One region of the Salininema proteolyticum genome, then DNA from elsewhere that is predicted to be linked to it. Evidence: riboswitches for the same ligand, from Rfam matches in the RefSeq annotation. Region 1 holds a riboswitch; the other holds the start of a gene.

What was found. Region 1 has a riboswitch for thiamine pyrophosphate ahead of ACFTE1_RS07015 (ECF transporter S component). Riboswitches for the same ligand answer to the same signal wherever they lie in the genome.
Region 2: another riboswitch for thiamine pyrophosphate. It lies ahead of thiE (thiamine phosphate synthase); the one in region 1 lies ahead of ACFTE1_RS07015 (ECF transporter S component).

The regions. Positions count from the first base shown of each region.
Region 1 covers NZ_JBHUNX010000001.1:1,491,833-1,495,719, forward strand. Annotated here, with positions in the region: gene ACFTE1_RS07000 (HAD family hydrolase) at 1-44, shown strand, start outside; gene ACFTE1_RS07005 (maleylpyruvate isomerase family mycothiol-dependent enzyme) at 52-804, opposite strand; gene ACFTE1_RS07010 (sulfotransferase family protein) at 847-2,055, opposite strand; TPP riboswitch at 2,312-2,421, shown strand; gene ACFTE1_RS07015 (ECF transporter S component) at 2,453-3,046, shown strand; gene ACFTE1_RS07020 (ABC transporter ATP-binding protein) at 3,063-3,887, shown strand, end outside.
Region 2 covers NZ_JBHUNX010000001.1:768,006-771,892, reverse strand. Annotated here, with positions in the region: gene thiG (thiazole synthase) at 1-129, opposite strand, end outside; gene thiS (sulfur carrier protein ThiS) at 133-324, opposite strand; gene thiO (glycine oxidase ThiO) at 368-1,411, opposite strand; gene thiE (thiamine phosphate synthase) at 1,415-2,071, opposite strand; TPP riboswitch at 2,066-2,175, opposite strand; gene ACFTE1_RS03630 (class I SAM-dependent methyltransferase) at 2,380-3,012, opposite strand; gene ACFTE1_RS03625 (hypothetical protein) at 3,165-3,410, opposite strand; gene ACFTE1_RS03620 (hypothetical protein) at 3,593-3,887, shown strand, end outside.

The sequences.
Region 1 (3,887 bases):
CGCTCGACGGGATCGCCGAGGCGCTGGACGCGATCGCGGCCTGAACCGGGGTCAGTCGGCGAAGTTCGCGACGATCCCGTAGAAGCGGCGGGCGGCCTCGACGTCCCCGGAGACGTCGACCGAGTCGACATCGCCCCGGCGCCACAGCCAAAGGTCCACGGCCGAGGCGTCGCCGGAGACGGTGGCGGCGCACTCGTCGGCGCCGGCCTTGTCCAGCTCGACCCCACCGGGGGCGACCCGCAGGGTGCGTTCCTTCGAGCCGTAGCGAATCAGCAGGGTGAGGCCGTCCTCGGCCTCCAGCACGGGCCGAAGGTACTTGTTCCAGTTGACCGAGCCGAATCCGACCATGCAGTCCAGGAACTCGTCCACGCCGTCGGCGGCGAACGCCTCGTCGACGGGGCTGAGGCCCTTCCCGGCGGCCAGTTCGGCGTCGACGCGGTGGATGAGGGTCTCCTGCGCCATGCGCCGAATCCAGAACCCGACTGTCTGGTCCGGCGTGTACCAGCTCCCCGCCGGGTCGCTCGCGGAGTGGGAGTCGAACTGCGCGTTGAGGTCGCGCAAGGTCGTGTCGAAGAGGTCGAGGATACCGTCGGCCTCCGGCATGGGAGGCGGCCAGCTCTCGGACTCCGCGCCCTCGGAGATGGCGAGGGTCTTGTCGCAGTAGACCTCCGCCACGTGCTGGACGAGGTCGCGCCCGGTCCAGTCGGGGCACGAGGGGACCCGGTCCTCCAACGCGGTGGAGGCGGCCCCGCGCAGGAGGGCCGCCTCGGAGTCGAGCAGGCTTCTAAAAGTGTCGTTGTCCATGCCCGCAGTCTAAGCGAGGGGTGTGACAGGGGCGAGCGGGTTTCACGCGTTCACGCGGTGGACCAGCGGCATGTAGTCCTGGAACGCCTTCTCGATCTGGCGCGGGCTCAGGCCGTAGTGGAAGATGTCGTACTCGTGCCGCCTGTCGCGCAGGGGCCGCTCGGTCAGCCCTGAGAGCTTCTCGGCGTCCTCCGCCGTCCAGCGCGCCCCGATCTGCTCGTAGAGCTTCGGCACGTAGTTGTGCGGATCGGACACCAGCTGGTGGTAGCCGACGTCGACGACCGCCCCCATGGGCGCGTCGGGCCGGTGGCGCCGCCCGCTCTCGACGGACTCGCTGAGGATCTCCAGCCACATGCGTCCGATCTCGTGCAGGTCGATGTTCCTGACGTGCAGGCCGCCCAGCGTCTCGACCAGCGAGCAGAAGGAGCCCATGACGGTGATCGGGTCGCGGTGCGTCCACACGATCTGCGCGTCGGGGAACACCTTGAACAGGACGTCCAGGTCGCCCACGTGGCCGGGGTACTTGAGGATCCACCTCTTGCGCTCGCGGCCGTACTGGAGGACCTGCAGCGCCTGGCGGAGGTAGGCGTAGTCCGCCGTCTGGTCGCGCTGGGACTGCCATTCCCGGTAGTCGGGCATGAGCGCGCAGCTGAGCGGGAAGTAGGTGTGCGGCATGAGCGCGATCGACTCCTCGGGCTGGTCGATGCGCACCGGGTGAATGACGTCGAACGCCGGGGAGAACTTGAACGTCGCCCGCAGCTCGCGGTCGATGGACTTGATCCGCCGGTCGCGCTCGGCCGGGTCGTCGTCGAGCGCGGTGTAGTTCAGCTCCCACAGCAGCGGTCCGCGGTGCCCGGCCGAGCGGGCGAGGATCTTGTGGGTGAGGCTCGTGGCCGTGCGGGGCAGTCCGACGACGAAGACCGGCCGCTCGATCCGCTCGTTCGCGACCTCCGGGACGCGGCGGTGGATCTCGCTGACCCGCATGCGGTTCTCCAGGCGTGTCGCGGCGTTGCCCAACTGCCCCTTCCAGCCGATGGGCGTCAGACCGGGGACGTTCGCGAAACAGCGCAGCAGGAAGTCGAGGTCCTCGGCGAAGGGCGCGTCGGCGCCGAGGTCGTATCCGGTCTGCGCCTGGACCTTCTCGACCGTCCTCCACCAGGCGGCCGACGCGCGCTCGGGGTCGGTGCGCTCGCGGGTGGCGGGGGCGAGCACGGAGTTGAGGATCTTGGCGGTACGGGTGATGCGACGCATGGGCACGCCTCTTCTCATCGGTGTCGGGCAGTCGTCTTGCGGGATAACGACTTGAACGATACGCGAAAGTAGGATAGAGGAGGCGGCGAGGTCGATGCCCTGGGGCGGGAGGGAAACGAGCCGACGGCGGATAGCCGCCGGCTCCACACAACAGGACAGAGAAAACTGCCGACTAGTGCGTCGACGGCATCCCCTTATGTCAATTGTGACGATCTGTGCAAGCTTTTGGTTCCGCGACGCGCCGATGCTACCGTCTAATTGACGACAGGGGAGCCCTCAGGCTGAGAGTGCGGACCGCCCGCGGTGCGCAGACCCTTCGAACTTGACCCGGTTCGGACCGGTGGAAGGAGTCGGAGGTCTCTTCTGTGCCCCATTGCCCGAATAGAAAGGCACGGAAGTGTCGCTGCAGAACACGCCCACACGCTGGCGCATGGCCGACATCATCGCCTGCGCCGTACTCGCCGTCGCCTTCGGCGCGGTCTTCCAGGCGTGGAACCTCGTCTGGGCCGCCTCGGAGCCGCTCACGACCGCCTACCCGCCCGCCTCGGGCCTCCTCTACGGCGTCTGGCTCATGCCGGCCGTCCTCGCCCCGCTCCTCGTCCGCAAGACCGGCGCCGCCGTCTTCACCGAGGGCTTCGCCGCGCTCGTCAGCACCATGCTGGGCAGCGCCTGGGGCCTGCTCGTCGTCGTCCAGGGCTTTGTCCAGGGACTGGGCGGCGAGGCCGCCTTCGCCGCGGGCCGGTACAAGCGCTACAACATCGCCGTGTCCGTCTTCGCCGGAGCCCTGAGCGGCCTCTTCGCCACCACCTGGGACGTCTTCGTCTCCTACGGGGCGACCTCCCTCTGGGCGTTCAAGATCCCCTACATCCTCCTGGCCGCCCTCTCCGGCGCCGTCGTCGCCGGCCTCGGCTCCTGGGCCCTCTACAAGGCGCTCCTGCCCACCGGCGCCGTCAACGCCCTCGCCGGCGGCGCCGACCGCAAGCGCGTTTGAGAAGGACGGACCTGACATGCGGATACGCGCGCGCGGCTTCTCCTACCGACATGCGGGGCGCCGCGCGCACGCACTCCGGGAAGTCGACCTCGCCGTGGAACCGGGGGAGAACGTCCTCCTACTAGGGCCCTCCGGCTCCGGCAAGTCCACCCTCCTGGCCGTCCTGGCCGGACTCGAACACGCCCGGGGCGGCGAGGCCGCCGGCGAAATGACCGTGGACGGCCGCGACCCCTTCGAGACCCGCCACCGCACCGGCATGGTCTTCCAGGACCCCGAGACCCAGCTGATCATGGCCCGCTGCGGCGACGACACCGCCTTCGGACTCGAGAACCAGGGCGTCGCCCCCGAGCGGATCTGGCCCGCCGTCGCCCGAGCCCACGAGGCCGTGGGCTTTCCCTACGCGGCCGACCACGCCACCACCGCCCTCTCCGGCGGCGAACAGCAGCGCCTGGCCCTGGCCGGCATCCTCGTACGCCGCCCCGAACTGCTCCTGCTCGACGAACCGACGGCCAACCTCGACCCGGAAGGAGCCGCCCTTGTACGGGACGCCGTCCGGCCCGCCCTCGACGACCCCGACATCACCTGCGTCATGATCGAACACCGCCTGGACGGACTCTGGGAGAGCTTCGACCGCGTCGTCGCACTCGACTCCGGAGGACGCCCCCTGGCGGACGGGCCCGTCGCCGACGTCCTCACCACCCACGGAGAAATACTCCTGGACCAGGGAATCCGCATACCCGGCGCCCCCGCGACCACACCCCGCCGCGGCGAACCGGGCGAAGAACTCCTGCGGGCCGACGACGTCTCGTACCGCTACGGCAAGAGAGAACCCCTGGCGTTG
Region 2 (3,887 bases), 720 kb from region 1:
CTCGGTTCCGGAGGCCTTGATCGAGGCCTCCAGCTGGGCGAGGTTGGCCGCTCCGCCGGTGCCCAGGATCAGGCGGGACCCGAACTCCTTGTCGGCGATGCGGAAGGCCTCGTTCACTTCCCCGGTCATGCGTCATCCTCCTTGCGTAGCGGTCAGGACTTCGACCTTGTCGCCGTCGTCGAGCGCCCGCGCCCACTCTCCGCGCGGCACGACCTCTCCGTTCACCGCGACCGCGATGCCGCGGTCCGCCTCCGTGACGGCGCGGACGGCCTGCCGCACCGTCCTCAGGTCTTCGTATTGATTTCCATTTAGCTCTATTTGCATGTCAGACTCCTTGGGTGCCTTGCCCATCGGCGGGAACGGACTGTCAGACCGCGGTGGCGCGGAGCGGGTCGAAAGAGGGGGGAACCAGGCCGGAGGAACCGGTCCCGACCATCTCCACGACGGCCCGGGCCGTGGCCGGCGCCAGGGCTATGCCGTGGCGGTAATGGCCGGTGGCGGCCCAGGTCCGGTCGTCGACGCGACCGATGAGCGGGAGGTTGTCGGGCGTCGTCGGACGGAATCCCACCGTGGTCTCGCCCAGGTGGTACTCGCGGATCTCCGGCACCAGGTCGGCGGCCTTGCGCAGCAGGTCGAGCACGGCTCCGGCCGTCGCCCTCTCCTCGTCGGCGATCTCGTCCGACGTCGCCCCCACGACGACCTCGCCGCCGGGGCGCGGGACGATATAGAGGGGATCTCCGTCCACAATGGCCCGGATGGTGCGGGTGAGGGCGCCCTCCCCGGCTCGCAGGCGCAGGACGACTCCGCGCACCGGGCGGACGGGAAGCCCCAGCTCTCGCGAGCCGTTCCCGGCGGCTATGACGATGGGGCCGGTGCCCTCGCCCCGGTGGTAGGCGCTCTCTTCGAACACGACCCCGCGCTTCCGGCAGGCGGTATCCAGCGCCGTGAGCACGGCGCGCGGGTCGACCGAGTGGTCCGAGCCGATGACGAAGCCCTCCCGGCAGCGGTGGCCGATGAGCGGTTCCTGCTTCCTCAGGCCGCGCGCGCCGACCTCCTCGACCGGCAGGGCGAGTCTCCGGTACAGGCCCACCTGGCGGCGCACGGCCGCGCGGTCGGACTCGTTCCAGCCCAAGAGGATCGTGCCCTCCGGGCTGTAGTCCAGCCCGACGCCGGACTCGGCCTGGAGCTCCTCGGCGAAGCCGCGCCAGAGCCGCACCGACTCCACCGCGAAGGGGACGAGGTCCTCTTCGCCGAACTCGGCCTCGGTGACCGCGGCGAGCATGCCGGCGGCGGCGTGCGTGGCGCCCGATCCGGGCCGCGGATCGCGGACGGTGACGCCCCAGCCCTTCTGCGAGGCGCGCCAAGCTGTGGCGAGACCGATGATTCCGGCCCCGGCTACGGTGAGTCGCATCGGCTATACCGCCCCCGCCGGCGTGCCGGCGCGTTCCCCGACGGCGTGGAGGAGTTCGCCCACTGCCGCTTTGACGTCGGCCGCCCGCGAGACGGCCGAGACGACGGCGACCCCGTGGGCGCCGTTCTCCACGCACTCGGCCGCGAGATCGGCGTCCAGGCCGCCGATGGCGATGACGGGCAGGTCCACCGCGCCGGCGACCGCGCCCATGCCGTCCAGGCCGATGATGCGCTTCAGGGCGGTCTTGGTGCCCGAGGCCCGCACCGGCCCGACTCCCAGATAGGTGGCTCCCACGCGCCGGGCCGCTCGCGCCTCGTGCGGGTCGCGGCAGGTCGCTCCCACGATCGCCGTCTCCGGCAGGATGGCGCGGGCCGCGTCGGCGGGAAGGTCGTCCGCGCCCAGGTGGACGCCGTCGGCCCCGACGGCCATGGCCACGTGGACGGCGTCGTTGACCAGGCAGACGGCGCCGGCCTCGCGGCACAGCCGGGCTATGGTGCGGGAAAGGTCGAAAGTGAGCCGGTCGGTGTAGCGGTCCTCGCCGCGGACCTGGACCAGGCGGGCGCCGGCCTCGAGGGCGGCTTCGACGACGCCGACCGGATCGGCGTCCGGCCTGGTGTCGGTGATGATGTGCAATCGCGGCAACGGTACTGGAGACCGCATGTCTACCCCTCTCCCTTCGCCAGTATTACCTGGATCAGGTTGGAACGGTCAGGGCTACCGAGCCCATTCTCAGCCCGATGCATCGGGCTCCCGTGAGTACATGAACTTGTTCGCTCCGCTGTGAGGCGGCTGCGGGCTTCACTCTACGCCACCGACTTTTCGAACACAAGGACCGAACGTCGGCAGTCGTGACAGGGACAACAGAGTGTCATCGAGCCGTGCCGGAAAAGCGCAGCTCATTCGCGCCGGTGCTCAAGGTGGACGGCGCGGGGAACGCGCGATCGCGTCCTACGTGCTGGGAAGCGCGGCTACGCCTCGTAGCGGCAGACCTTGAGGACGCGGTAGCCCTTGGCGCTGGCGTGCTTGTCGACCTCCCAGCCGCCCTCGACGAGCCACTTGGCCAGGGAGTCTCCGCCCAGGTGCTTGGAGACGACGAGCCAGGCGACGCCCTCGGGTTTGAGGCGGGGCAGCCAGGTCCGCAGCAGGTCGTGGAGCGACTCCTTGCCGATCTTGATCGGGGGGTTGGACCAGATCTCGTCGAACTCGAGGTCCTCCGGCACGTCCTCCGGACGTCCGACATGGACCGCCCCCTCGCAGCGCGCGGTGTTGCGCCTCGTCAGGTCCAGCGCGCGCTCGTTGACGTCCACCGCCCACACCTCGGCGTCACCGCTGCCGGCCAGGACCGTCGAGATGGGGCCGTACCCGCAGCCGAGGTCCAGGAACACGCCGGGCTCGCTCGGCGGGACGACCTTGTTGAGCAGCACGCTCGTTCCCAGGTCCAGGCGGCTGCCGGAGAAGACGCCGGACGAGGTCGCCAGCTCGTAGTCCTTGCCGTCGAGGGTGAAGCGGATCGAGCGCTCCCTGTCCTCGGAGGCGGGGCTGGCGGTGAAGTAGTGGTCCGGGGCGGGCTGCCCGCCGGACTGGTTCTGGGAGTCTGACACGGTTCCATTGTGCCACTCCGGGGCTCCGAACTGGGCCGCCGCGGCCCTAGATCACTCGGGTCGGACCGCCCCGGTCCCGGCCGGTCGGCGCGGCGCCGGGCCGCCGGAGGCCGCAGTGCGGCGCCCCGTGCCCGGCGTCTCGTCACCTGTGCTCACCGGGACCGCCCCATCGCCCGGCCCACCAGGCCCCAGCCCAGCGCCGCTCCCCCGGCGACGGTCGCCGCCCACACGAGCACCGACACGGCCAGCAGGACCACCGTCCACAGGTCGGCCGCCGGGTACCACGTCGCGGTGTGGAGCATCAGGTAGTCCACGACTATGTTCACGACCACCAGGGCCCCGAAGGCCAGTCCCGCGAACAGCCGTCCGCGCCCGCCTCGGGCTTCACGCTCTTCCATGCGGCGCAGGATAACGGCTACCGCCTCGTAGACCGCGCAATCGGACCCGTGTCCCGCGGCGAGTCGGCCACCCCGACGGGTGAAGGTCGGAGCGCGGCGCGTGTCGATCAGCGGTTCCCCAGAAGAACATCGGTACTATTCGCTCCCATGGACCATACTCCCGACAGAGGAACCGCACCGAGATGAACCGCGTCTCTCCGTTCGGCGTACCCGAACTCGACGATTCCGCGCCGCGGTCCGACCGCGGCGAAGCCGGCGGCACCGCCGTCCAGTCTCCGCACCCCTCCCCTCCCGACCAGTCCGTCCGCCTCCCCGAGGCGCGCTCCGCGGCGGCGTACGACGCCCTGCCCGACGCTCCTCCCACCGTGTCCGTCCGGGTGCCCGGGAACCGTGCTGCGGCCTCCGTCCCTCCGTCCGAGGCGCGCCCCCACACCGCGCCGGGCGCCCACTACTCCGGGACGGCGAAAGCCTCGAAGG